DNA from 3 places in the Aneurinibacillus uraniidurans genome. Region 1 is predicted to be linked to each of the others. Evidence: riboswitches for the same ligand, from Rfam matches in the RefSeq annotation. Region 1 holds a riboswitch; each other region holds the start of a gene.
The links. A riboswitch is a leader RNA that binds a small molecule or an ion and turns the genes downstream of it on or off. The one in region 1 is predicted to bind S-adenosylmethionine.
Positions count from the first base shown of each region.

Region 2: linked by a shared signal. The riboswitch ahead of metK (methionine adenosyltransferase) and the one ahead of PO771_RS15165 (MetQ/NlpA family ABC transporter substrate-binding protein) in region 1 are both predicted to bind S-adenosylmethionine.
Region 3: linked by a shared signal. The riboswitch ahead of PO771_RS04720 (homocysteine synthase) and the one ahead of PO771_RS15165 (MetQ/NlpA family ABC transporter substrate-binding protein) in region 1 are both predicted to bind S-adenosylmethionine.

Region 1 covers NZ_CP116902.1:3,022,256-3,032,180, reverse strand. The annotation lists gene PO771_RS15170 (methyl-accepting chemotaxis protein) at 1-1,017, shown strand, start outside; SAM riboswitch class I at 1,094-1,203, shown strand; gene PO771_RS15165 (MetQ/NlpA family ABC transporter substrate-binding protein) at 1,351-2,184, shown strand; gene PO771_RS15160 (long-chain-fatty-acid--CoA ligase) at 2,210-3,787, shown strand; gene PO771_RS15155 (SDR family oxidoreductase) at 3,942-4,727, shown strand; gene PO771_RS15150 (fumarylacetoacetate hydrolase family protein) at 4,757-5,386, shown strand; gene PO771_RS15145 (hypothetical protein) at 5,466-5,648, opposite strand; gene PO771_RS15140 ((Fe-S)-binding protein) at 5,830-6,558, shown strand; gene PO771_RS15135 (LutB/LldF family L-lactate oxidation iron-sulfur protein) at 6,555-7,967, shown strand; gene PO771_RS15130 (LutC/YkgG family protein) at 7,969-8,661, shown strand; gene PO771_RS15125 (YdcF family protein) at 8,748-9,353, shown strand; gene PO771_RS15120 (S-layer homology domain-containing protein) at 9,529-9,925, shown strand, end outside.
Region 2 covers NZ_CP116902.1:285,735-295,659, forward strand. The annotation lists gene PO771_RS01420 (S-layer homology domain-containing protein) at 1-1,168, shown strand, start outside; gene PO771_RS01425 (YbhB/YbcL family Raf kinase inhibitor-like protein) at 1,203-2,864, shown strand; gene PO771_RS01430 (hypothetical protein) at 3,017-4,018, opposite strand; gene PO771_RS01435 (MBOAT family O-acyltransferase) at 3,993-5,462, opposite strand; gene PO771_RS01440 (S41 family peptidase) at 5,629-7,080, shown strand; gene PO771_RS01445 (hypothetical protein) at 7,152-7,631, shown strand; SAM riboswitch class I at 7,682-7,807, shown strand; gene metK (methionine adenosyltransferase) at 7,938-9,152, shown strand; gene PO771_RS01455 (sensor histidine kinase) at 9,313-9,925, shown strand, end outside.
Region 3 covers NZ_CP116902.1:944,932-954,856, forward strand. The annotation lists gene PO771_RS04700 (ABC transporter substrate-binding protein) at 1-64, shown strand, start outside; gene comER (late competence protein ComER) at 96-932, opposite strand; gene PO771_RS04710 (DUF2533 family protein) at 1,041-1,289, opposite strand; gene PO771_RS04715 (helix-hairpin-helix domain-containing protein) at 1,386-2,030, shown strand; SAM riboswitch class I at 2,133-2,235, shown strand; gene PO771_RS04720 (homocysteine synthase) at 2,363-3,661, shown strand; gene PO771_RS04725 (deoxycytidylate deaminase) at 3,745-4,248, shown strand; gene PO771_RS04730 (hypothetical protein) at 4,355-4,939, shown strand; gene PO771_RS04735 (MazG-like family protein) at 5,034-5,678, shown strand; gene PO771_RS04740 (DNA internalization-related competence protein ComEC/Rec2) at 5,695-8,073, shown strand; gene PO771_RS04745 (RNA polymerase sigma factor) at 8,142-8,684, shown strand; gene PO771_RS04750 (zf-HC2 domain-containing protein) at 8,686-9,888, shown strand.

The sequences.
Region 1 (9,925 bases):
GCAGAAGAGCTTCCAGTGGATACAGAAGATGAGATCGGTCACTTATCTCATGCTGTGAACGGTATGTTAGCAAACTTGCGTCACCTCATTCACCAGGTCAATCAGACAGCCAAGCAGGTTGCATCGTCTTCGCAGGAGCTGGCAGCAGGCGTAGCGCATGCCGGTAGTACATTGAATCAAATTACAGTGGCTACCCAGGAAGTGGCTGTTGGTGCCCAGCAAGAAATGGAGGGCATCACGAGGACAGCACAAACAATGGAATATATGACGAATGGTGCCAAGCAGATTGCTTCGTCATCTTCGGTTGTGACAGAAGCGGTACAGCGGACAGCTGTAGAAGCCGACAAAGGAAACCAAACCATTCAGCAGGCGGTACAGCAGATGAATACGATTGGTACATCGGTGGAAGAAGCAGCAGGTGTAGTGAGGTTACTTGGAGAACGTTCGCAGGAGATTGGTGGGATCATTGGCGTGATTACATCGATTGCTGAACAGACAAATTTGCTAGCGTTGAATGCGGCAATCGAGGCGGCACGAGCTGGTGAACAAGGCAAGGGATTCGCAGTGGTAGCAGATGAGGTACGTAAGCTGGCCGAGCAGTCCAAGCAGTCTGCTGATCAGATTGCCCAGGTGATTCAGGAGATTCAAGGAGAGACATTGCGAGCTGTACAATCGATGGATAAAGGAACGAAGGAAGTTGACACAGGGATCCGGGCCGTTGATGAAGCAGGGCTCATTTTTCAAAGTATCATGAATTCGGTAGAGTCTATTTCTGAGAAAAGTAGTCAGATTTCTGTCTCGTCTGAAGAAATGGCAGTCCGTTCTGAAAACATCCTGAGGTCTGGGCAGGAGATACTTGGTGTTTCGAAAAAGTCTGCCGAGAAATCGCGTGATGTAGCCGGGTATGCACAAGAACAAATTTCCTCCATTGATCAGATTGCTGCGGCTTCTGTAGCGTTAAGTCGAATGGCAGTTGAACTTGAGGAAGCGATGCAGCAATTTAAAACAGATAAATAACTTATAATTCCTAGTTGACTTTGTGGTTTAATGTGGTAGAATAACCATAACAGCAAGAAAATTAAATAGTTTCGGACTCTTATCCAGAGAGGCGGAGGGACTGGCCCTATGAAGCCTCGGCAACCTTGAACTATATGGTTCAAACGGTGCCAATTCCAGCAGCGTAATGACGCTGAGAGATAAGAGGTCCGGCGGAGCTTCTAAACGTCTGTCGTCGACCTCTTACTTTGGTAAGAGGTCGTTTTTATTTGCAAGGGGGGAATAGGCAAGCTAGGGAGATAACAGAATTATGATTTTGATGCATGTCATTTATAAAAAAAGGGGGACATACAGATGAAAGTAAAATCATTTATTTTAACATGGGTATTCGTTATTCTAGCAGGATTGCTTGCTGCATGCGGTGGTGGAGATAAGGCTGCTTCCTCTGGACAGACAGGAACAAAAGAAATCACGATTGGTGCAACAGCCGGTCCGTATAGTGATCAAATTAAAAAAGGGATTCAGCCGATTCTTGAGAAGAAAGGCTATACCGTAAAAGTAGTAGAGTTCAATGATTATGTGCAGCCGAATAATGCATTAGCAGAAGGATCGCTGAATGCGAACGTATTCCAGCATGTTGTGTATCTGAATAAATTTGCGAAGGATCATAATCTCCAAATTACGAATGTGCTGCAAGTTCCAACGGCACCGCTTGGCGTATATTCTAACAAGCACAAATCGCTTGATGAAGTACCAGCTGGCGCGACGGTAACGCTGCCAAATGACCCGACTAACCAGGCACGTGCACTTGGAATGCTGGAGAAGTTTGGCTGGATTAAACTAAAAGCAGGCATTGACCCGACAAAAGCATCAGAAAAAGACGTGACACAATACGTGAAAAATATTCAACTGAAGCCGCTTGAAGCTGCGCAGCTTCCGCGTTCTCTTGCTGATGCAGACTATGCATTCGTAAATGGTAACTTCGCCATTGCATCTGGACTTAAATTAACAGAAGCATTGCAATTAGAGCAGCTTCCGGAAAAATACATGAACATTGTAGCTGTAAAAACAGCAGACAAAGATATCCAAATTACAAAAGATATCATCGAAGCATACAAATCACCAGAATTTAAAGCGGTTGTAGAGAAGGATTTTCAAGGGTTCCAAAAACCTGAATATTTGAAATAATCGGTAAAATATGGAGGGCGTTGCTGTGAGTACGACAATCGGAAGTATAGTAGAGTGGTCAGCTCGGAATTATCCGGAGAAGCTTGCTCTTGTGTATGAATACGGAGTAAAACAGCATCACTTTACGTATCGCGAACTTGACAATAAAGTGAATCAATTTACCCGGGCGCTACAGCGCCTGGGTGTAGAAAAAGGGGACGTTGTATCGTCATTCCTCTACAATACAAGTGAATATGTCATCGCGATGTTTGCTGTAGCGAAAATCGGGGCGATTTTTAACCCGATTAATTATCGCTTAGCTTCACATGAACTACAATACATTCTGCAGGATGCGAACGCTAAAGTGGTGTTGTATGAAGAGATGGGGTCACAGATCGTAGAACAGGCACGTCAAATCGGAACACCAGTGCTGCACTGGATTTATGTAGATTCATCCGTGCCAGCAGGTGCTCTGGACTTCTATCAACTTCTCGATGCAGAATCAGTAGAGAAGCCGGAAGTGACTGTTGCTGAGACTGATTACTGCATCATGATGTATACAAGTGGTACAACTGGCCGTCCGAAAGGCGTACTTCACACGCACCGCAGCAAGATCCACCATAATTTTATGATGATGCAGTGCATGGGGCTAACCAAGAATGACATTGGGCTTTCGGCAGCACCGCTGAATCATACAGCAGAACTGCATACATCATTCTTACCGCGTGTTCAAGTCGGAGCGACGAACGTATTGCTGCACCATTTTGATGCGACAGAAGTGCTGGCGATCATTGAGCGTGAACAAGTGACGCATATGTTTGCAGCACCTACGATGATCACAATGGTTTTGCACGTTGAGAATATTGAACAATACAACCTGTCATCGCTTCGCCTGGTGGAATACGGCGGAGCATCGATGGCACCTGTCTTAATTCATGAGTTCGATCAAAAAATCGGTGCAGACCTGGTGCAAATATTCGGTACAACAGAGATGGGACCGTGTATGGCCGTGCTGCATCCAGACGAACAGCTTACAAGAGCCGGGGCAGCTGGAAAGGCAAGCTTAACGCATGAAGTCGTAATTGCCCGTGTTCAAGAGGATGGGGAGCCAACGAATCCGGCTGACCGTTGTGAAGTGGGGGAAGTCGGTGAGATTCTCGTCAAAGGCCCGTGCATGATGAATGGGTATTACAATCGACCGGAAGCAACAGAAAAGGCGCTTGCGTACGGTTGGTATCATACAGGAGATCTTGGCGAATATGACGAGGATGGATACATCTGGATTCGTGATCGGATGAATCATATGATTATCTCGGGTGCAGAAAATATCTATCCACGTGAAGTAGAAGACCGTCTGGTGGAACATACAGGTGTGAAGGAAGCCGCTGTAATTGGCAAGCCAGACCCGAAATGGGGACAGATTGTTTTGGCATACATTGTAGCCGCCAAAGGAAGTAATCTCACAGAAGCCGATCTGAATACGTTCCTGCTGGATGGCGGAAAGCTTGCGTCGTACAAGCGCCCACGTGAATATCGCTTTGTAGATGAATTACCGAAGACGGCAAGCGGAAAAATCCAGAAGTTTGTATTAGAAGGAGAAGTGAAAGAGGAGATACAGGCATAAATCGATACGAAGTCTGGCTTATAGGCGAACAAGTAGCGAGAGTATTCTCACCTGCTTGTTCGCCTTTCCTGCGTCCAGCTTGGTTTGACCGATAGCAGTTCATCCCGTACAATCGGAAGAGAGTGAAAATACTGACAGCAGGGAGAGGAACCGAATGGATCTGAATCTTACCGGAAAAACAGCGCTTGTTATCGCTTCTAGCCAGGGATTGGGGCGGGCGATAGCCGAGCAGCTCGTTAAAGAAGGCGCAAACGTTATGCTGACGAGCCGCGATGAAGAAAAATTAAAGCAGGTAGCAGATGAATTGAATGCACTTGGTGCTGGTAAAGCGGCTTACTGCCGTGCTGATATTACGAAAGTAGAAGAGATTCAAGCACTTGTTCAGGCGGTGCGTGATACGTTTGGCCGCATTGAGATTTTAGTCAACAATGCGGGTGGGCCTCCAAGCGGTACGTTTGAACAGTTTACGGATGAGGATTGGATAAAAGCATTTGAGCTGACACTGTTAAGTTATATTCGTGTCATTCGTGAAGTGATACCTGATCTTAAGCAGGGGGGCGGCCATATCGTCAATATTGCCTCTTCTTCTATTAAACAACCCATTCCAGGGCTTGTGCTGTCCAATACATTCCGCACGGGCATCGTAGGATTATCAAAGACACTGTCGGTGGAATTAGCACCGTATAATGTTCTCGTCAATACGGTAGCACCAGGACGAATTGCGACTGATCGTCTTATTTATCTAGATGAGATGAATGCACAGCGGCAGGGTGTGTCTCGCGAAGAGATTCAGCAGCAGATGGAAGCAAATATTCCGCTTGGTCGTTACGGACAACCGGAAGAATTCGCACGTGTGGTTGCATTCTTGTTATCTGGGGCAAATACATATGTGACCGGCAGTTCGATACTTGTAGACGGTGGCATGATCAAAAGTATTTAATCTTAAGGAAGAAAGAAGGAAGCATGATGATTGAAACGATTCGCAACATATATTGTGTGGGGCGTAATTATCGCCTGCATGCAGAAGAACTCGGCAATGCCGTGCCAACTATGCCGTTCCTGTTCGGAAAGCCAACTCATTCACTTGTAGAAGCGAATGGACAGGAGGTTAATCTTCCTGGAAACCGAGGAGAAGTGCATCATGAAGCTGAGCTTGTGCTGCATATTGCCCGCTCATATGAGCAGGGGATGCGGATGGAAGATGTCATTGATCAGATTGCGTTAGGGATCGATTTTACCCTTCGTGATGTGCAGAGTGATCTGAAGAAAAAAAGTCATCCGTGGCTGCGGGCGAAAGGATTTCCGAATGCGGCATTGCTGACGAAATTCCGCCCGTTCGAGAGTGTAGAAGCGTGTGCGGCGCAAAATTTCTCCCTTCGCAAAAATGGAGAAACGGTTCAGGATGGAAACATTCAGGACATGCTGTTTGACATCCCAACGATTGTCGTATTCACAGCCGAGCATTTTGGCCTTGGCAAAGGCGATGTGATTTATACGGGGACACCAGCAGGCGTTGGTCCAGTTGCGGACGGCGATAGCCTTGAACTCGTATATGGTGAAGAGGTATGGGGGAATTGCACGATTAAGCTGCGTTCATAATCAACCGCAAGACTCCCTCATTTATTTCCACAGAAAAAGCCACCGAGTGTCCGTCTTGGACAATCGGTGGCTTATATGTTTATCTCTGTAGATAAATGACGCCGCGTTCAATTTCTTGAATCCAGTCGGTGTGAACTTCGTGTTCTTCGAGCGGTACGTGTAGAGAAGGCGGTTTTTGAAAATACCCAAATGATTCCCCATACATCTCCCAGAGAATCTTTCCACTTAGCGGCATTAAAATCATAATCTTCTCGTTCTCCATTGACACGTCCCCGCTTTCATTCTTTCTTTACTTATGTTCTATAGTAATGGATTAAAGCATTTTTTTCACGCCTTTTCTGAATATTTTTTATAAAATCCTGCTCTTCTATTGTTAACAGTTAACAAGCGTGTTAGAGTGAAAAGAAATGATAACAGAATTGCAATACTAAAGAGGTGGAAATGTGAGAGTTTCATTGTTTATCACATGCCTGTCTGATGTTTTTTTCCCACAGGTAGGGCAAAGTGTAGTAGAAGTGTTGGAGCGGCTTGGGGTGGAAGTGGATTTTCCGGCGGCGCAGACGTGCTGCGGACAGCCTGCTTATAATAGTGGATACCAGAAAGATGCAGCCAAAGCGGCTCGGCAGATGATCACGGCTTTTCGGGAAAGTGAATATGTAGTAGCACCATCAGGCTCTTGTGTCACGATGATCCGTCGGGAGTATCCAGAGTTGTTAAAAGATGATCCGACCTGGCATCAGGAAGCTGTTGAATTAGCAGCTAAAACATATGAATTTTCTGAATTTATTGTAAAAGTGATGGGTTTAGAGAAGCTGGAAGGGGAACTTCCGGCGCATGCAACGTATCATCATTCCTGTCATATGAGCCGTTCCCTTGGTGTAAAAGAAGAGCCGGGTAAGCTGCTTGCTGGCATGAAGGGGTTGCATATGGAAGAATTGCCGTACTGCCAGGATTGCTGTGGATTCGGTGGGACATTCTCCGCGAAGATGAGCGAGATATCCGAAGCGATGGTTGATGAGAAAGTTCAGCATATCGAAGAAACAGGTGCTGAGTTATTGATTGGCTCGGACATGGGCTGCCTGATGAATATTGGTGGTCGTTTGCAGCGTACTGGTAAATCGGTGAAAGTTATGCATGTCGCAGAAGTATTGGCGAAGGGGGGAGCAAAATGAGCGCACAGTCTCTCCCATTTGTCGGGCGTGTGAAAAAAGCATTGCTAGACGAGCAGTTGCAAAAAGCTACCCCGTTTACACAGGATCGGCTGCGTGGAGGACGTTTTAAAGCGGCAGACGAGCTGGGGAATGTCGAAGAATGGCGCGAATTGGCCTCGCGTATTCGCCGTCATACTGTTGAGAATCTGGATAGCTATTTGGAAGAGCTCGCCGATAATGTAGAGAAAAACGGTGGACACGTGCATTTTGCACAGACAGCATCCGATGCAGTAAATCATGTGCTGCGCATTGCTAAGGCAAGTGGAGCACGCTCGGTTGTAAAATCGAAGTCGATGGTATCGGAAGAAATTCACCTGAATCGCCATCTTGAAGAAGCAGGTGTGCAGGTAGTAGAGACAGACCTTGGGGAATATATCATTCAGTTAGCCGGGGAAACCCCTTCTCATATTATTGCCCCTGCCATTCATAAGAACCGCGCTCAGGTAGCGGAGTTATTCTCGGAAGTAGCCGGGCGCGAATTATCAGATCAGACAGAAGAGCTGTGTCAATTCGCACGTGAAGAGCTGCGCCGTAAATTTCTTGATGCTGACATCGGAATCTCTGGTTGCAACTTCGGGGTAGCCGAATCCGGTTCCGTTGTGCTCGTCAGCAATGAAGGGAATGCTCGTCTGACGACGACATTGCCGAAAGTTCATATTGCGATTATGGGGATGGAGCGTCTTGTTCCGACATGGGAAGAGCTTGATATCGTGATTTCCATGCTGACGCGAAGTGCGACCGGCCAGAAAATTAGCGTGTATGTAACGGCGCTGAGCGGTCCGCGTCGCCCGGAAGATACAGATGGGCCAGAGGAGTTCCATCTGATTGTACTTGATAACGGTCGTTCGGATATTCTTGGCACCGCGTATCAGGAAGTGCTGAAGTGTATTCGTTGTGGTGCCTGCCTGAATGTATGCCCGGTGTATCGTCATATCGGTGGGCATGCGTATGGTGGTGTGTATAGCGGTCCAATCGGCTCGGTACTGACACCGCTTTTTGACGGATACGAAGACTGGAAGGACCTTCCGAATGCTTCAAGCTTGTGCGGAGCTTGTACAGATGTATGTCCAGTCAAAATTCCGCTGCATGATCTTTTATTAGAGCACCGCAAGGATCAGGTGGAGCAAGGGCATGGCAAGTGGCAGGACAAACTGGCGTTTAAAGGATTTGGCTTTATGACGAGCCATCCGGCTGTATATGATGCGGCCGTAAACAGTGCGCATAAAATGACAGACGGACTCGCAAAAGACGGCGTGATCTCATCGGGTCCAGGCATGATGGCTGGCTGGACGAATGTGCGTGATTTGCCACAGCCAGCCGAGCAATCGTTTCGCTCCTGGTGGAAAGAGAAAAAGGAAGGGGGCCGATAAGATGAGTACGCAAGAAAGAGAAGCTTTTCTGAATCGGCTTGCGGATCGTCTTGGTCGCCCGCGGCGCAGTGGCGTGCGCATGCCAGAATGGAATGACAAGCCGTATACGCACTTATATGCTGGGATGGATCAGGCTGCACTTGTCGAACAGTTTATCGGAAATCTGCAAGAGCTTCGCACAGAAGTAACGCGCGTTCGTCCAGAAGAAGCGGGCAAAGCACTGGCAGCTGTGCTGAAACAATGGGACGTGCAAGATGCTCTTGGCTGGGATGATGAGCGTCTGAATCAACTGGGGCTACATCAAGCGTTAGAGGAAGCAGGCATGAATTACAAAACCTGGCGTACAGAAGAGGATGCAGATGAGCTTCGTGCTTATGCTGCTGAAACAGATGTAGGGATTGTATATGCCGATCTAGGCTTATGTGAGACCGGAACCGTCCTGCTCTGGAATGGGGCTGGGAGAGGGAGAATGGTGAGTCTACTGCCACCACGTCTTGTACTCGTCCTGGCGGAAGATACATTGTTGCCGCGTCTTACACATGCTGCTGCCTACATTCATGAACGGGTTCCGGGTGGGATTCCGGCTTGTTTGAACTTTATTACAGGACCAAGCCGGACCGGGGATATCGAGATGGATCTGGTGTTCGGTGTGCATGGACCAGGCAGTGTACATGTGATTTTGCTTCAGAAATAAAAGAACGTATAGGGAACAGTCTTTCGCTGACTGTTCCTTTTTTGATTGGATGTGGAGTACGATAAACAAAAAGGGGGGAAGTGGATGTGACAAAACGAAAAAAAGGGGCAGCCGTAATCGTAGTGCTCCTGTTAATACTTTGGCTATCGTACGAGCCGATCTTAGAAGGAGCAGCCCGCTATCTCGTCTACCCTGACAACCGACAAAAGAGTGATGTGATTGTGCTGCTCGGCGGAGAACAGGACGGACAGCGCACGCGTAAGGCGGCTGAACTATATAAAGAGGGCATTGCACCGCTTATTATCGTATCAAGCGGTGGACAACTATCTTGGCGTACAACGGAATCAAGAGAGATGGTAGCCCTGCTGCTTGAACTTGGAATTCCTGCGCACGCGATCAGTAAAGAAGAGAAATCGCTTAGTACATATGAGAATGCTTTGTATACAAAGGAGTTACTACAGAAGAGCGGCCGTTCGGTCAAACGACTAACGCTAGTGACAGATGACTGGCATACAAGGCGTGCGGTTTATGTATTCCGGCATGTATTCGCCCATACGGGAATTGAGATTGCTAGTGTTGGTTCACACCAACTGCGTACTGTACGCTTTAAAAAATGGTGGTTGGATCATGAAAGCCTTCAGGTGATTGCTAGCGAGTGGGCGCGGATGCTTGTGTATTATGTGAAGTATTAGAGATTAAAAAAATTAATTTTAAAAATGGAACTGGCCTGGCATCTTCTTTTTCATGGGGATAGATGCCAGGCTTTTGTATGTTCAGAATTTGTTCAGAGGCAGGTGATAGTATGGATATAGAGAGACATCATGAAAAAATAACCGACTTATTTCTTTGAAAAAAGGAGGACACGGAATGAAAAAAAGTACACACAAAAAACAGAAAGGATTTTGGATAAGGTGCTTCATGATACTCGCCCTGCTCGCCCTTTATGCACCCGCCCCTGTTTCTGCTGCCAATATCGGGGACTATAAAGGGAAAATTTCTACTAATGGAAATTATAGTATGGGAATCCGGGATGGAAAAGTCATCGTTTGGGGAAATGCTATGTCGTTTTTTGGTAGCGTGGCGGATGTACCTGTTGATGCTCAAACAGATGTAGTCGCGGTTGCGGCTGGGCTAAGCCAGGCAGTAGCATTGAAAAGTAATGGAAAAGTCGTAGCCTGGCCAACTCTCCCTTCTAATGGTTCAGGTGGACCGACGAATGTACCTGCTGATCTCACAAATGTAATCGCAATCGCCGCCGGAGAAA
Region 2 (9,925 bases), 1.1 Mb from region 1:
CCAGGATGGGCAGACAATTGCTTCATGGGCTAAAGGGGCAGTTGGCAGTGTTGCAGCCAATAAAATTATGAATGGGTACCCGGATGGAACATTCAAACCGGCTAACGACATTACACGTGCAGAGTCTATTGTAACACTCGATAAAGCGGTGGGGGATAAAGGAACAGATTCGCCGGTAACACCACAAGCGCCAAGCAAAACGTACGATAAGGCTGGTACATATGGGGCAGCTGCAGGTAAAACAGATACGATTCAAGGTGATGTGATCATCAGTGCGGCTGATGTGAGGCTTCAGAATATGGTGATCGATGGCAACCTGTTCATCGCGGAATCGGTCGGTAGCGGCAATGTATATCTGAATAATGTGACGATTAAGGGCGCAACAACGGTTAAAGGTGGAGGATCGAACTCTATCTATGCCGCAGATTCTACACTGAACAAAGTTGTTGTGAATAAGAACGATGTGCATCTAGTAGCATCCGGTACGACGGTAGCAAGCTCAGTTGTCGTTCAATCAGGTGCGAAGATCGAACAGGGCAGCCTGTCTTCCTCTGCGAAAGGATTCGGTACGGTTTCGATTGATACGGTATCTAGCGGAACTGTGAAGCTGGTTGGTAGCTTTGCCAGTGTAACAGTAGATGGCAAAGCATCGATTGAGCTTTCGAACGGAAAAGTAGAAAGTCTGGATGTAAACAAGGGTGCAGAAGGTGCTTCTCTTACAGTATTGTCTGACGCGAGCGTGAAAAATCTTACTGTAAATGGTGCTGTTAAGGTATACGGTTCCGGCAAGATCGAGAATGCCAAGGTAAATGTAAATGGCGTATCATTTGCGAACCGTCCGACTAATTTACAAATCGCTACAGGTGTGACAGTTTCCACTTCATCCTCAGGTGGCGGTGGCTCTAGCAGCGGTGGAAGCTCTACTACTAAAAAATCATATGCTAACGGGGAAAAGATTAATGTAAACGATCTGTCCGGTATTACAAGTATAGAGATTACGAGTGGAATGGTTACTTTGGATGGAACGATCCCAACTGGTAAGACGGTTACGGTAAAAGCAGGCGCTACGCTTACGGGTACGGGTACGATCAATGGTGATTTAATCTTGGAAAATACAGGGACAACGCTTCGAGGGATTACTGTTAACGGTACAACAACGATTAAATAAAAAATAATTGAATAAGAAGAGGAGAAATGATGCGATGAGTAAGAAGAAACAGGGAAAACTTCCTGCTTTAGCAGTTCTGTCTACAATGGCATTTGCTGGGCTGGTCATGTCGCCTGCACAAGCTACAACGATTGTGAATTCAACATTGAAAGATGTAACGATTGCACCTACAGCTAGTAACGAAGCGATTAGTTTTAATGGAACAACATCTGTAACTGGAAATGTACAGGTAAATGCACCAGTAACGTTAGATGGGGATAGTACTAATGCGCTCCAGAATGCTAATGTTGTGCTAAATACACCAAGCCTGACGACGAATATTCCACTTGGAAGTAATGTAACAGCTACGCAAACTGTTGCAGTCGGTGGAACTCAGGGAGGATCGCACGTTACAATTAAAACCGCAGCACCAGCTGCAGACAAGATTACAGTTACAAATAACAACTACCCAGTTAGTGATAAAGTAGTGGTTACAGGATTAAGCAGCGGCGACACAATCACCGTTTATTATAAGGATGCCACAGCAGTAATTACAACTCAAACAGCTCAGGCTGAAAGTAATGGCATTGCAACCGTAACGATTCCGCAGCTTGGAACTGATGCAGGTACAGTGTGGGTAACATGTACACGCGGCAGCTATACTGAGAGTGACCGAGTAGAAAAAGCGTATAGTGCTGAGAGTAATCTTACTAATTCAATTGAAGTTACTACAGCGTTTGCTAACAACGGGGTTATTCCTGATAAGTATAGTATGGACGGTGGAAATACAAGCTTACCAGTTTCATGGAAGGCAGTTGAAAATGCTCAATCCTATGCCTTAATCATGTATGATCCAGATGCAAATAATTTTGTTCATTGGATGGTGAAAGATATTGATAAGGCAGTAACTAGTATTGGGGAAGGAAAATCTCGGACAACGGCTATACCTGGTTTTGAGTTAACTAATTATTTCGGCGAAAAGGGCTACGGAGGCCCTCAGCCTCCTATAACACATAATTATAAAATTGTTGTTTACGCTTTAAATACAGCAACTATCAACCTGGATGATGTGGGTTTTGGAGTATCAAAAGGTGCGTTTGATGCTGCTATAAGCGGTAAGGTAATTGCTAAGGGTGAAATTACAGGTAAGTTTATACCTCCTTTAAAAGCCCCGGATTACTTAAGTGAGATGGTAAATTTGAAAGGTACCAATACAATAACCTTGAGTTTTAGTCCTGCTTTTGGTGCGGAATCTGTATGGGTTCAACAATCAATTGATAATGGGGTAACTTGGAGAAATTCTACTGTAAAAGAACAATTAACTGCAGAGTCATGGCAAGCAACAGTACAGGATTTAACTGCAGATACGGAATATAATTTTAAAGTATCGGCAAGAAAAGGAAATCAAACGCTAGAATCTGGGGTGTTCACTGCTAGAACAGCACGTAACCTTGCTAATACAGATGCGACGGTAACATCGATTGACTACACAGTAGACGATACAGCAGAAACCATTGAAGGTGTAGCAGCCAATACCGACTTGGCTACCTTTACAGGAAGTCTGACTCCAGCAACAGGAGCAGGCTTGAAAGTATACGAAGCTGATGGTACAACGGAAGTGACTACTGGTAACCTGGCTACAGGCATGGTGGTAATCGTAACTGCCGAAGATGGTACAACGAAGAAAATGTATACTGTAACGGTTTCGGCTCCTTAGAGTAATCAAGTATTAGCAGGAGTTCTCTGGAGATTGGGATTCGTAGAGAACTCCTCTTCTTTGTTAATTATAGCTACTGCATTTTTTATATACTGCCGTGAGTACTATGTGGGCAAAGTCCTTGATAAATGAGGACTTTGCCCTTTTCACATTTATGGCATCACACGTACAATCTCTTTCGCTCCACGCTCATTCACATGATTCGCATCTCGGAAATAGGCATCCTCAAGCGTCGGTGGAATCACAGTGAATAAAGCACCAATCTTTGTTGCCTCCGTTTGCATACGTGTCCGAAAAGCTGCTTGCTGCTGTCCGTACGTTGCTTTCATCACCTGCTCAAAAGCTTGCGTACGTGGCAGTTGAACGATCGTTACCTGTACCCCTCGTTTCGCCAGCTTTTCCATCAGATGATGAAAAGCATTCGCCTGCGGTCCATCCAGACGATAGTCCTTCATCCAGCGGTCAGCTACAATCTTGGCATATGCAGGACCAAGGTGAGCGGGCTCTCGTCCAGGAACCGGCGGCAGGCCCCAGCGGTACTCGTATTTGTCACGTGGCTCCTGTGGCAGTTTTCCGTCCCACCACTGCTTTGCAAGCTGCGTCCACACATCACGCAGCCCGTATGCATACAACAGCTGCCCAAATACAAGATCGGCTTTATCCGCCATACGTGGCGTCTCCATTCGCTCAGACAAGGTAGCGAAGTAGCGGAACTTCGCATCGGATTTTATATCGGTGCTGCTTACCTGATGCTCGTTAACCGCCACGATCACGCGTTGCAGATTAGGCAGCTTGTCTGCTGCCTCTTCATACAGATGCAGCATATCAATGGCTTTTCCGCCGCTTACACTCAGATTGAAAATCTCATCGGGCGCTAGCCCATAGTGCGCCGCAAGCAGTGGCGGGCGGAGTGCATCCATGCTTTGCGAGTCGCCAAGGATCAGCACCTTGATGCGCTCCGGGTTTTGCCGAGCAAGTCGCTCCTGCACATTCGCAATCTGACCGAGGAAGCTGGCCGGACTTACGCCATATAGCGCCGGATTGCGGAATAAGAAAAGCTCAGCTAGCAACAAGAACACAAATCCCCATAAGAAGCCGCGTACAGCCCAGCGTTTTCGAATTGGCTGATTAGAACTGGAAATAGATGAAGTCATGTTTTTCCCCTTTAATCATAGCGATGATAAGCAGGACAATTCCTGCATACACAAGCCCGCGTATCGGGGCAGGAACGAAGCGATGCCAAGTTGCTGCGATTCTGCCTTCATATTTGCGAACCCCATATTCAAGCAGGTGCACCCCGTATAAGATTGCAGCAAGCGTGAGTGGAGCAGACTGAGCGCTTGCCTGTGTGAGCAGACCGGATAATCCGCCAGAAGGTGTGAACATCGTTTTTACGTAGGCGAGTGCGCTTGTTACACTCTCTGCTCGGAAGAATACCCAAGTAATCATAGTGAGATGAAAAAAGACAAAGACAGCTCCCACATGATATAGAGCAGAGATAAGACGCTCGACTGCAGTCGGCGCAGCAGGCAGATAGGCCAGCAGCCGGCGTCGTGCATTCGCATACCATTTATGGGCAATGGACAGCAAGCCGTGCAGCGCCCCCCAGATAACAAATGTCCACATCGCTCCATGCCAGAGTCCAGAGATGAGCATCGCGGCGAGCAGATTTACATCCTGGCGAACACGTCCTTTGCGCGAACCGCCAAGTGGAATGTAAATGTAATCGCGTATCCAGCCTGACAGCGTAATATGCCAGCGCCGCCAAAACTCGGTAGCACTTGCACTAATGTACGGGCTCATGAAGTTCATCGGCAGCCGATAGCCGAACAAATAGCCGAATCCGACCGCCATATCGCTATAAGCGGAGAAGTCCGCATAGATTTGGAACCCGAACAGGTATGCTCCAGTCCAGGCTTCCATCGTTGTTAACGTCCCTGGATTGTGGAAGTACGGCAGTACCATCGGAGCAAGTTGGTCAGCGATCATAATTTTTTTGGCAAGCCCCCATATAATGAGGTAGACGCCGTATTTGAAATCAGCTGGGCTTACCATCAGAGAGGTTGTACGCTCGACTTGCGGCATGAATTCCTGCCCGCGCATAATCGGTCCCGCAAGCTGATGCGGAAAGAACGAAATGAACACCCAGAACCTTAGGAACGAGTGAGCCGGTTCGGTACGTTTCTTATATACATCCACCAGATAAGCGATGAGCTGGAACGTATAGAAGGAAATCCCGATGGGGAGCACGATGTGTGTCCAGAAGCTGTTCGGGGTGACAAACGTCAGGCCGGACAGAGTTTCCAGGTTATGAATGATGAACAGCGAGTATTTAAAAAACGCCAGGTTCATGACGTTCAGGCTGATGCCTAGGACAAGCCAGAGCCGTGCTTGACCCGAACGGATACGGATCTGGCGTGCTAGTAAGTAGGACAAGAACGACACGCTTAGGAACAGGGCTAGAAATCCCCAGCTGGTGGCCCCATAAAACAGGCAGCTGGCGACGGCGAGTATCGTAAGCCGCGCCGGACGAAACAAATGGTAAGCGAGAAACGTAAGTGCGAATAAGAAGAAAAATTCTGGTGTATGAAAAAGCATAATGGTCCTTCCTTTTATAAACGATCATCTGTCATTTCAAACACAAGTATTGTATCATACTGTGCGCAGGAGCATATAGGAGTGCGCCCGGAAAAAGGATAGGACACTTCGTTGTCGAACTAGTATAGAGGGAGAGTTTAAGCCTAGAGAGGAAGTTGACGATTACGTGATAAAGAAACAAGTCGCTACGACGGCGCTAGCAGGTACAATCATATGGACAGCAGCATTTGGTGCAGCTCCCGTATGGGCACAAGAAACACCTGCGAGCGCTTATACCGAGCAGGAAGCGCGCATTCATGAAGTGCTTCAGAAAGTACTGAATGGTCACGTTAACAATAATTTGGATATAAAGAAACTGACAGATGGGGCGATTCGGGGCATCGTGGCTGAAACAGGCGACCCGTACACCGCATACTTTACAGAGGATGAGTTTACGAATTTCATCGGAGAAGTGGAAGGTCAATTCTCCGGGATCGGGATTTATGTGGAGCAGCGTAAGCAGTCATTTTTTGTGGATAGTGTGATCGCAGACTCCCCGGCCAGCAAAGCCGACTTGCGTTCCGGTGATGAAATTGTCGTCATAAATGGAGAGAAGATTGCTGGGAAGACAATTGATGAAGTAACTGAAGAGATGAAAGGGCAGGCGGGTACTCCGGTGGAACTACAAATTCGCCGCCATAATCAGTTGCTTACGAAAATCGTGAAGCGAGAAGATATGCAGACATCTCCGGTAGATAGCATCATGCTCGATGGCAAGATCGGGTACATGACGCTCTATACGTTTTCGTATAATATCGCCGATGTGTTCAAAGAGCAGCTGGCGCGTCTGCAGAAAGACGGCATGAAGAGCCTGATTATTGATCTGCGCGACAATCCTGGCGGTCATATTGAAGGGGCCATCGATATTGCAGATTTGTTCGTTGAGCATGGAACGCTTGTCAATATGGTCAATCGCGATGGGAAGAAACTTTCGATTCCAGCTACCGGAAAAGGGACAGCGATCCCTATGGTTGTCCTGGTGAATGGCAATAGTGCCAGTGCATCCGAGATTTTGACGGGGGCTCTTCAAGATCATCATGCGGCTCGTATTATGGGGACCAAAACATTCGGGAAAGGTACCGTGCAAGAGATTACGCCGCTTGATAAGGGTGGGGTATTGAAGATGACGGTGGAAGAATACTTCTCTCCGAACATGCACAAGATCAATGGCGTTGGCATCGTACCAGACGATGTGGTGCAGAATCCGAATGAGCAGGTCGTAAAAGCCGTCACGTATTTGACAGGTGCTACCTCGCTGCATCTGTTTGCAGATGGCAAAGTTAGCTTCAACGGATTTCCTCCTGCCGTCACGCCATTGGCTAAAAAAGTCAATGGTCGCTGGTACATCGCGCTTCGTCCGTTCGCGCAGGCGTACGGTTATCGGATTAGCTGGGATGGTGCAAAACAGCAGGCAGCACTCCGCATTGGGGAAACCGAGCGTAAATACGCGGTGTCGGGCAACCCGCATGTGCGCAGTGAGAATGGAGCGACATGGGTCGCACTTGATCAACTAGACCGGGATTTTGATGCGATCAGCGTAGAGAAAAAAGAAGCGGAATGGCTTGTTCATATAAAATAGGTAAAAAACCACGACCTTTGTAAGAAATAAACGTATAAGTTAACAGAAAAACACAAAGGGAGGAAGAAGTTGTGAATAAATGGGGATACGGAATCACCGGCGCGGCGTTAGCCTTTACGGTCGGACTCGTATCAGTCGGGACAGCGGCCCCAACTGAGCCAGGAACAGAAGGGGACCCGGTTGTAACGCGCAGTTATGTGGATCAGGTGCGCCAAGAGCTGGTCAAGCTCATTCAGTCATCATCGCAGCCGACAGCCCCGAATAATTCCACAGGTGGTACGGCATCTTACACGGTCGAGAAAGTGACGGCAGGCCAAACCATTACGGGGATGGAAGGGACAGAATTCATTGTACGCACCGGACAAGTTAAAGCGGTGACGCCGGGTGTGGACTATACGATCCCGGATCTGACGAGTGGAACAAGTATGCCAGATGGCGAAGCCGTGCCGCATGACCACCTGCTGCTCATTCCGCGTGCGGATGGACGCGGGCTTACTGTGACAAGTGGCAAAGCAGATATTATCGTGCGCGGCGACTACAAGGTCCAATAGAATGATTGACAGTTAAACAGAAATAAGATATATTCGTCTAGAATGAAGACCCTATATCCCGAGAAGGTGGAGGGACTGGCCCGATGAAACCCGGCAACCTCATGGCCGCATATGGCGGTGAACGGTGCTAACCAGCAGAAGGCATAATTTTTTATGCTGTTTCTGGAAGATAAAGGGCAAAGATTGAGTAAAAATCAACCCTTTTCCAGGTGTGATGCATTTGGAAAAGGTTTTTTACTGCTTTGCAAAATGGGTTCGGGAAGGGACCATCAAATAAATAACAGCAACTAAAAGGAGGTCGTGAATATGGCGCCTAAAAAAGGTCGTTATCTCTTCACATCTGAATCCGTAACAGAAGGACATCCGGATAAGATTTGTGACCAGGTTTCTGATGCAATTCTTGATGCAATTCTTGAAAAAGACGCAAATGCCCGCGTAGCGGCTGAAACATCTGTTACGACAGGTATGGTACTCGTAGCAGGCGAGATCACAACAAGCTGCTATGTAGACATCCCGAAAGTCGTGCGTGAGACGATCCGTGAGATCGGTTACACCCGTGCGAAATACGGCTTTGATGCTGACACATGTGCCGTGCTTACATCTATTGACGAACAGTCTCCAGACATCGCTCAAGGGGTTGACCAGGCACTTGAAGCGCGTGAAGGTCAGATGACAGATGAACAAATCGAAGCAATCGGTGCAGGAGATCAGGGCCTGATGTTCGGGTTCGCGTGCAATGAAACACCTGAACTCATGCCGCTTCCGATCTCGTTGTCTCATCAACTTTCTCGCCGCTTAGCGGAAGTCCGCAAGAACGGTACACTCGCGTACCTTCGCCCGGATGGTAAAACACAAGTAACGGTGGAATACGAAGGAGATAAGCCGGTTCGTGTTGACACAATCGTTATCTCTACGCAGCATGATCCATCTGTAACGCTGGAACAGATCCAAAAAGATCTGAAAGAGCACGTAATTGCTCCGATTGTTCCGGCAAGCCTGCTCGATGAGAGCACAAAATACTTCATCAACCCGACAGGCCGTTTCGTAATTGGCGGACCACAGGGAGATGCAGGTCTTACAGGCCGTAAAATCATCGTAGACACATACGGTGGATATGCTCGCCATGGCGGTGGTGCATTCTCCGGTAAAGATCCGACGAAGGTTGACCGTTCTGGCGCGTATGCAGCGCGCTATGTAGCGAAAAACATCGTAGCAGCGGGTCTTGCAGACAAATGTGAAGTACAAGTAGCGTATGCAATCGGGGTTGCACAGCCTGTATCTATCAATGTTGATACATTTGGCACAGGTAAAGTGGAAGAGGAAGTTCTGGTTGAGCTTGTTCGTAAAAACTTTGACCTCCGCCCGGCTGGCATCATTAAGGAACTCGACCTTCGCCGTCCGATCTACCGCAATACAGCGGCATATGGACACTTCGGTCGAAATGACCTGAATGTACCGTGGGAGAATACAGACAAGGCTGAAGTTCTTAAAAAAGAAGCAGCTGCGTTTATGACAAACTAAAACAAACGAACCAAAAGACCCATCACTGTAATAGTGTATGGGTCTTGTTTTGTTTGCGTGGGATGAATGGTACAATGTATGGAAGGATTTTGCCCGTATCCTGTTGAAACAGTGAGAGCAGGAGGGACCTAATGGCTAGTGAGGTGGAAAGGGGATTTCAATGAGCGAGGCAAATATCGACATTCAGCTTTTGGACGAGGTGATGAATAAGACGGTATCTTCCGTGGAGGAAAGCAAAGAGAAAATCTTTGAAATCGCGGAAAATGCCCATAAAGAAAATAACTTCATTACCCTCGAACTTGAAACGCTGCGTAACGAAATTGATCTTGTCATTACGCAGACGGACGAGCTGGAATGGAAGGCGAAGCAAGCCCGGCAGCGCCTGGCTAACATCAGTCGCGGCTTCAAACGGTATAGTGAGCTTGAGATCCGCGAAGCGTATGAGATGGCTAGCCAGATGCAGATCCAGCTCTCTCTTTCCCGTGATAAGGAAAAACACCTTCGCGAGCGGCGGGACGAGCTTGAGCGCCGCCATCGCAATATTTTAAACACCATTGAGAAATCAGAAAACTTGATTTCCCAGATGGGGATTGTGCTAAACTACCTGCAGGGCGACTTACGCAAGGTAGGAGTTGCTCTCGAATCTGCCCATCACCATCAATTGCTGGGGATCCAGATTATTCAGGCGCAGGAAGAAGAACGCAAGCGTGTAGCGAGGGATATTCATGATGGTCCTGCCCAGTCGATGGCGAATGTGGCACTTCGTAGTGAAA
Region 3 (9,925 bases), 1.8 Mb from region 1:
GGCGCAAAGCTTCGGCCTGTCTATCCCTGAGCAACTTAAAAAGGGAGCACAGATCGTTAAATAATGTGCTACCCAAAAAATCCCCTCCACAGTAGTTAGTGGAGGGGATTTTTTTTGTCAGTAAACTGTTCCTGTACGTCACGTAAATCTGTGTGGAATTTGCGCTGGGTGGCCTGCACGAGATGATTGAATGTGTCTTTTGTTTCCTTATCCAGCACATTTAGACCGATGCCGGTCACACCGCCAGGTACACACACTTTGGCCTGTAAGGATGGCAACGAGTAGCGTCCGTCTTCGAGCAGACGACCCATGCCAATAACCATCGCCGTCATCATCTCAGTCGCCTGCTCCTCCAAAATTCCGGTTTCTTCTACGGCACAATCGATATAGCGCTGCATAAGAAAACTAAAAAAAGCAGGTCCGCAGCTTGTGATATCCGAAGAAATGCGCGTGTGTTCCTCCTCAATCTCAATCGGTGTACTGATTGCAGTGATTAGCTTCAGGAGGGTCATTCTGTCTGCTGGTGTCAGGCGAGAGCCGAATGTAACAAGGGAAGCTCCGGAATGTGCTGTGTTTGTAATGCTTGGAATAATACGAGCGATTTTAGCTGGGCTATACGCTTCTAATCGTTTAACACCGATTGAGCTCGTAATTGATAGAACCAGCTTTTGAGGAGTCAGGTATGCCCCAATTTCATCAAGGACAGTCCGGTATTCAAGAGGCTTAACGCAAAGAAAAATAATGTCTGCTTTCTGAGCTACATGAATGTTCGTTCCGGTATGCAGACCAGAATGTTTTTGCATGAGAACAGCGAGCTTCTGAGGAGAACGATTGGAAGCGATGATCTGATTGGGTGCTATAGCACCTGATTCAATAAAAGCCTCTAGCAACATGCCCCCCATGCTTCCAGTGCCAATAAAGCCGATATGCATCTGAATCCCTCCGGCTTTGTTTTTATTATTCGTAATACTGTATGGGAGCCAGGAGAGATTCAGTACACATATTTTTACTGATGTGATAAAATGTAAATAAATGGAATATTATTTACTTGCGCTTTCGATCATGTCCGCTGTAACAAATTTACGTGGCGGCAGATGGTGGCGCTGTGCCAGTTGATTGATTTGTTGAGTAACTTCGTTAATAGAAGCAAGATCAACAGCCTCTCCTGCGCGGTGTTGTTCAATCGCCCGTTCAATTCGGACTTCACGCATCACATCAAGTTTGCGATACAGAACGATATACTCCGCCTGACTAGCCGAATGGGCTGAAATCGCATGATGAACACTCATAGTTAGTAACCTCCTTGTTTCCGGTATAAATCCAGAATTGTTTATTTAAATTATAGGCAAAGCAATAGCAAATCACAAGCAGGGGGAATAAAAGAGATGAAAGAATGGCTGCGTACACGAAAAAAACGAGTTGCTAGTATTATATGCGCTTTATTCCTCGGTAGTAGTTTTTATTTGTATAACACGAGCAAAGCGGAGCCAGAACTTGTTCCTGTGACAGCAGCAGCTCCTGCTACAAAAGAAGCACATGATTCGAGATCAGGCCAGAAGCCAGCGCAGGAGACCGATGCTTCTCTTCCTGCTACGCCGGTTACTGTGGATGTGAAGGGAGCGGTCATTCGACCGGGCGTATATACGCTGTCACCTGACTCCCGTGTACATGAAGCGATCAAGCAGGCGGGTGGTCTGGCACCGAATGCAGACAGCCGCAGTGTGAACGGAGCAAAGAAGCTGGTGGATGGGATGCTGATTTATGTGCCGCACCAGGGAGAGACGCTGCCGATGCCAGGCGGGGAGAATAGTACAACCGGTACAGATAGCGGGAAAGTGACTGTCAATCTGAATCAGGCGACATCTGAACAACTCCAGACCATTCCGGGCATTGGCCCAGCGAAAGCGGCGGCGATTCTGGAATACCGGGAGAAAAAAGGGACGTTTAAGAAAGTAGAAGACATTACGAACGTGTCTGGTATTGGACCGAAAACATTGGAGAAAATTCGTGCTCATCTCACCGTTGAATGAAAAAGAATAAAAAAATTTTTCAGATTAAGTTGACAGGTCGGAATAGTGCGCCTATAATAAATAACAAGAACAGCACGACACACGTACACAACAAAATAGTATCTCTTATCGAGAGAGGCGGAGGGACTGGCCCTATGAAGCCCGGCAACCGGCACGACGTGCAAGGTGCTAAATCCAGCAAAGCAATGGCTTTGGAAGATGAGAGCGGTGATACATACCTGAGTATGCAACCCTCTTCTTCCATAACGGAGAAGAGGTTTTTATTTTGGTACATAACATCGCCCTCCGTGAAGAACAACTACTACACTTACTTTTTCAAGGGGGATATGACAATGTCACAAGAACGCGAATTGAAATTTGAAACCATCTGCCTGCACGGCGGACAGCAGGTAGATCCAACTACACAATCACGTGCGGTTCCGATCTACCAGACGAGCTCATATGTATTCAAGGATACAGACCATGCAGCAAACCTGTTTGGACTTAAAGAGTTTGGCAATATTTACACACGCATTATGAATCCAACGCAAGATACATTTGAGCAGCGGATTGCACAGCTTGAAGGCGGTGTGGCTGCGCTTGCTGTATCATCTGGTCAATCTGCGATTACTTTCGCAATTCTCAACATTGCCGGTGCAGGTGATGAGATCGTTGCATCGAGCAACCTGTACGGTGGCACATACAATCTGTTTGTACACACATTAGGCAAACTTGGTATTAAAGTAAAACTGGTTGATCCGTCTGACACAGAAAACTTCCGTGCGGCGATCACAGATAAAACAAAAGCAGTCTATACGGAGACAATCGGTAATCCGCGTATTGACGTAGCGGACCTTGAAGGGATTGCCGCAATCGCACATGAGAATGGTGTTCCACTTATCGTGGATAACACATTCGCAAGTCCATACTTGTGCCGCCCGATTGAATTCGGTGCAGACATTGTCATTCATTCTGCTACGAAGTTCATTGGTGGACATGGGACATCAATCGGTGGCGTAATCGTTGATTCTGGTAAATTCGACTGGAACAATGGCAAGTTCCCAGGCCTGAGCGAGCCGGACCCAAGCTACAATGGAGTAGTATATACAGAAGCGGTAGGTAACCTGGCGTACATTATCAAGGCTCGTGTACAACTGCTGCGTGATATCGGGGCTGCTACGACACCGATTAACTCCTGGTTGTTCATTCAAGGTCTTGAAACGCTTCACCTGCGCATGGAGCGTCATGTGGAAAATGCGCTGAAGGTTGCGCAATTCCTGAAAAATCATGAGCTTGTATCATGGGTGAACTATCCAAGTCTTGAAGGTGACAAATATTATGAGCGTGCGCAAAAATATTTGCCAAAAGGAGCAGGGGCAGTCTTCACATTCGGCATTAAAGGCGGAGTTGAAGAAGGTAAGAAATTCATCAACAGCCTGAAGCTGTTCTCACACCTGGCGAATATTGGGGATGCGAAATCACTCGTCATTCACCCGGCAAGCACAACGCACTTGCAGCTTACAGAAGAGCAGCAAATCAGTGCGGGTGTATCTCCTGACCTCATCCGTCTGTCCATCGGGATTGAAGCCGTTGATGATATTATCGCAGACCTGGAACAAGCGCTTAAAGTGAGCCAGTTGGCAACTGTATAAGATACGAAAAGGATGCTGTGCATTTTGCACGCATCCTTTTTTCGTTTACTATAGAAAAAAGAACATGTAGAGGAGAGAGAATCATGAGTGAACGAAAAACATGGGATGAATATTTTATGGATCTGGCTTATATGGCATCTACACGTGCAACGTGCCCGCGTCGGCATGTAGGGGCTGTGCTGACAAAACAGCGCAAAGTACTAGGCACTGCCTATAACGGGAGTCCGAGTGGTGTACCGTCCTGTCTGGAGGAAGGGTGCTTGCTACATAATTATTACGAGACAGATGAAGTAGGCGTTATTCAGGAGAAACAGAAGTGCATTCGAACGATTCACGCGGAGCAAAACTTGTTGTTGTTTACAGATCAGGCAGATCGACAGGGGGCGACGATTTACGTGACTGATCAACCGTGCTGGACGTGTGCGAACATGATTGCAAACAGCGGCATTGCGGAAGTCGTTTTTCATCGTCCGTATGCAAAAGATCATGCGAAAGTAGCAGAGTTATTCCAAAGGAAAGAGATTTTATTCCGACAGCTGGATATATATAAGGCTCCTGCTGGCGTTAAGATGGAGTTTGTGGATTAGCATAATTTTTTTATAAAATGCATGAAAAACTGGTATGGACTGGTCGCGAGGGGGTAAAGATGTAGCAAGAAGGCAATGAAGCTGAACTACAAAAGAGGTGAATGATATGCAACCGCATGTGACAACGATACGTGGTGTGTGCGATAATTTTCAAGCTCCGCAAGAACGCGTGGATGATGTCTATCGAATTGTAGAAGAAGCCAAAACGCGTCCGGAAATTACAGTAGAAGAAAAGAAAACAATGCAAGGCACGCTTCTGCTCGGATTTTATACAGAACATGGTGTGTTTCGACTGGTTGTACAGTCAGGGCTTCCGATTAAAGGGAGGCTGTACATTAACGGGATCACCGAGGAAGAGCTCAAGGCCAACCCGCTCATTCGTTTATTCCATGGCTCGATCTATTTGATGGGAGCGAGCGGTATGCTTCGGTTGTATGAAGAAGGACTGAGCAAGGACATTCATTTCCGAGAAGGTCGCATCTTTGAAAACAATGGTTTCGGGGAAGAAAAAGAGCTGGCTAACGTTTTGGTTGAGCAGTATATCGAACAGCAAATTGTCGAAGGCCGCATTAACTGGCTGCTTGAGAGGTTGAATGACTGCATGGAGCAGCAGGAAGAACCGAATATGTACATAATTAAGCAGGAATTGTCTGTACTTACAGATCAGTGGAACAGCCTGCAAAGTTCGTAAAAGGAAGAGAGCTGCCTCTTCCTTTTTTACATTTATTTACAAAATGTTTGCGCGGTATGGTACAATAAAGAGAAAAAAGGGAGTTGTCCATACGATGATTGAGATTGTACTGCCCCGGCTGAACCAGCTTGTTCCATCGCTGGAATCGACATTTCAAAAGCTGGTAGAAGAACAGGGAGAGCTGAGTGAAGCGATTCTGCGCTGGATAGAGGAGCAGGGAACACCAGGTGCACGTGAGGCGCTGCATCATGTAGCAGGGGAGTTGCTTGATGTGGCACAGACATGCATTTCCATGACATTCGTGCTCGAAGACATTGCGCCGGATGTACGGCTTGATACGATGATAGATGAGCATCTTGCCAAACTGATACGCAAAGGCTATGTGCAGCAGATGCAGGAGGTAGACGATGTATATATAACGGTAACAGCGGATGGATATCGGTCGCTGCGGCTGCCGCGTCTAGTCATTCCGGGTGTTACGCTCGATAGTACGGTGTTGAATATCTCGGTCGCGATTGGGCGGTTCGCGCAGTGGATTGGCAAATTCCGTGGGGCTAGTGGAGAAGAGTGTGTTCGGACGGAGGAACAGGTGCTGCGTGGCTGCGGTCTAAACTTACTGCATATTGCCCAGTGCTGTTTTACGATGTTATACATATTGGAAGAAACGTTTGTGATGGATATTACGAGTCTATTGCACGCGCATGTAGAGAAGCTGAAGCTGCGCGGATATGTGAAATAATATGATCAGGCGGCGGATGTTGTTTGTATATAGTTTGTACGCATTAGGTGGACTCATTTGCGCCTCAGTATATGCAAACAATGTCAGGTCCGCTTTTTTGGTAGTCGCGATAAGCCTTCTGGCGTCGACTGTTTTATTTATGCGATGTACAGCGTGTAGACGCTACATCATCATCGGTTTATGTTTGTTTGTGGCTGCGTTCGGTTACTATCGGTTGATTGACAGCCGTAATGTAAGTATGCTTCCAGTTGGGTCCATTACATGTGAAGGGGAAATCGTGAGTAAGGTTACGCACGACGGAGATCGCGTTCGGTTCGCATTGCGTGTATATAAGGTATATACACAGCCGAGTGTAGTAGAGGAAACGGTGCAGGTAACGGTACGTCTGAAGAATATAGACGAATGGAAGCGAGCCCGGGACGTGTTCCAGTACGGCACGCGGCTTGCGGGTCCGATTGAGCTTTCAGTGCCGCCCGAACCAACGAATCCTGGTGCCTTTGATTATGCGCGTTTTTTGTATTTCCAGCATGTTCATCGAGTGGGGAGCATAGATGGGCTGCGCGCGATTTCGTATCATGCTCCTACGTTTAGTGTATGGGGGAGTTTAGTAGCATCTCAGGAATGGCTGGCGGAACGGTTGAAGGAGATGTATGGGCCGGATACAGAGGGGCTATTGTCCGGATTTTTACTCGGCTCTGTTACGGAGATTGATCCAGAGACCTATGCGAAATTCTCTGGTCTTGGTCTAACCCATGTCATTGCCATCTCGGGTCAGCACATTACGATGCTTGCTGCCGCTATCGTCTTTCTGTGTCGACTTACTGGCCTGTCGCGAGAGCGTAGCTTTCGACTCACTATGGCACTGCTGCCGCTGTATGTGTTTTTGACCGGAGCTAGTCCGTCTGCTATGCGTGCTCTCATTATGGGAGAGCTTGTTTTGCTTGCCCTTCTCGTACGGCGACGAGCGGATGGTTGGAATGTGCTGGGTGCCGCCTTTCTTGGGATGACAGCGGTTGATCCGTATGTGATTCATCAAGTTAGTTTTCAACTTTCTTTTCTCGTTACATTTGGGCTGTTATTGCTCGTTCCTCCGCTACAGGTGCGCTTGCAGTGGATGAAGCCAGCTTCCTTGCGTGGCCTTGTGGCAGTAACAGCAGCGGCTACTCTTACATCGTTTCCCTTAACGATGTATTATTTTCATGTCTTCTCCTTTCTTTCTCCTCTCGTTAATTTTTTATTCGTTCCGTTTATAAGTGTATGTATTGCACCTCTTGCTGCTCTTTCGCTTATTTTTGGAGCTATTCATCCTGGTTTTGGTTTTTTAGCCGCAAACACTGTAGACAGCATATTAACTCCTGTTTTACACTTTTTGTATACAATCGAGTCCCAAGGCCTAATGCGCATCGTGTGGAAATCTCCCTCTATCATATGGTTGACTCTTTATGGGCTATTGGTTGCTTTCGTTTCTTTACTTTTGTATGGTAAAATGACCTTTAATTGGAAAAGTTGGTTGCTTTGTATCACACTTGCTCTCATTTGTGTGTCTCTTCCTTATGTAGATCGCCGTACTGAAGTGCGGATTACGTTTCTTGATGTCGGACAGGGAGATGCGATTGTGATACAGACACCAGACCGAGTTGTATTAATTGATACGGGCGGCATTCCGGCAGTGCCGTTTGATGGACAGACGTGGCGTATACGACGTAAGCCATTCTGGCCAGCGCGAGATGTCATTCTCCCTTACTTATACGCACAGGGAATTGGGAAAATTGATCAGTTGGTTATGACACATGGTGATGGTGACCACATCGGTGGTGTTCCATATGTTCTTACACATGTGCCCGTTCAACAGGTAATTAGCAACGGGGATTTGCCGCGGTCTCCCCTAGAGCAGGAAGTGACTGCTCTTATGCAAGCGAAGCATATTTCTCATGTGGCTGTGTCAGGTGGCCAAGTATGGGAGGAGCGAGAGGGGGTACGGTGGCGTGTGCTGAATCCGACCGGGATGAACGGATCTGGAAATAATGATCGTTCTGTTGTGCTGCTGCTTGAAGTGTACGGTCGCCGTATTTTGTTTACGGGCGATCTCGAGCGAGAAGGGGAACTGCGTTTGCTTGCAAATGAAATAGAAAAAGTTGATATTTTGAAAGTTGGCCATCATGGAAGCAAAGGCTCAACTTCAGAAGAATGGTTGACCCAGACAAAACCGGATCTGGCGATTATTTCAGCCGGACGAAACAATCGATACGGGCATCCGCATCGTGATACAATGGAAAGACTGAACCAAACCGGCAGCCGTATTGTGCGAACAGATGAATGCGGAGCTGTTACGGTCATCGTAAACAATAAGCAACTCGGCTATACAACCGTAAAAAACGGGACGACATGCCGATAAAATTTCTAGATGGATGCAACTTTTTTTAAAGGGGTTCCGTCTGTAGGGTAGAGAGGGGAGGCAAGAGCGTGGTTGATGAACAATTGATACGCTCCGCCCAGAACGGGGATCGGGATTCTCTCGTGCGGCTGCTAGAAGAGATTGAGCATTCCGTATACCGGACCGCATTTTATATAGTTGGCAATGAGCAGGATGCGATGGATGCATCGCAGGAAGCTCTTATTCGAATTTATACAAAGATTGATACGTACCAGGAGAAGGCGAAGTTTTCGACCTGGGTTCAGCGTATTGTCACAAACGTATGCATTGATAAATTCCGCAAGAAGAAAGAGACGATTTCGATTGATCAGCACGAGCTTATGCTGTATGACAAGCAGAATGTAGAACAAGAGGTCGAACGTGCCGGGATGGCAGTTGAGGTGCGGGAAGCGATCAAGCGTCTGCCTGATCATCAGCGTACGATTGTAACGTTGCGTTACATGCAGGATCTATCATACGGCGAAATAGCAGAAGTGATGAATATGCCGCTTAATACAGTGAAATCGTACCTCTATCGCGCGCGACAGCAGCTTCAGGAATTACTACATGAATATCAGAAAGGTGGTGTATAGAGTGAGTTGCGACATGATATATGAATGGATGCAGCGGGATCTAGATGATGATCTGAGCCATGTTGAGAAGCAGCGCCTGCTTGCGCATGTGTCGTCGTGTCAATCATGCTCGGAGCTATATGAGCGTCTTCACTCGCTCTCTGCCCATCTTGCCAAACTTCCCGCTGTGACGCCTCCGGTAAGTATCGTGCAGTCCATTATGCCGCGTCTTGATGAAATTGACCGTATGAAAGCAGGACGTTCAGAGCAAGCGGCAGCTTTTGAAACAGGAGTAGAGAAGACGGGATTGCGTTCAGAACGGAAGATATTCTGGTTCCGCTCTCTGGCCGGAGCAGCTGCGGCGGCCGCTGTATTGACGATTACGATCTGGAATATGGAGGATTCTCCGCTCCAGCATACGGCGTTTTCTCCGACTCCACCACAGGTTGAGGGGCGGGTTGCCATGCAGGGTGCTGACAAGCCATCTTCTGCCAAACCGTCTGCCGCAAATGCAGCGGCTGCGGGTGAGAAGTCGGTAACACCATCTCAAGGCCAGCAGACCGCTGTTCCGAGTGAGAAGCCGCCTGCTGCGACACAGTTAGTAAATAAGGCTAAAACAAATGGTGTTTTAGAAGGCAAAAAAAATGAAGCGCCTGATAAAGTGCCTCCTTCTTCTGTGGCAGGGACGGCACCAAAAGTATCAAACCAAGTGCCAGACAATCAGATGGCTAGCAAGCAGGAAAAAGCAGCTGTTGCTGAGAAAACTGAAGCACCTGCGGCTAATTCGCAAGCGGACAACGTGCCGGATCAGAAACAGGAGAAGACAGCGTCTGAACCGGCGGCAGTATCCAGCCCTGAGCAGGTTGCTGGTAAGCGCGGTATGATGCTTGGATTTGTGGCGCCGGATGATGCAAAGGATAAGGCAGAGAATAATGCGAGAGCGGCTGAATCGGAAAAGGTGGCTGTCAGCCGTGCTTTAACCGAAGAATTTTTCGTCAGCAAGAATGGGAATCGTTTGTTAGTGCGGGATGGAAATGGACAGATCAAGTTCGCTACACATGATTGGGGCGATATGTACGGAGTGTCCTACCGCTGGATTGATAGCCATCGGATTTCATATACACTGGATTATCAGGGAACGAGCGCGGAGATCGGCCCGCGTCCGCAAACACAAGAATGGTTGATTGACTTGCATAAAAATATTGAACGTCCACTTTTCAAATAATATGAACCTTTTATGATGATGTGCGTATCATGTAGTA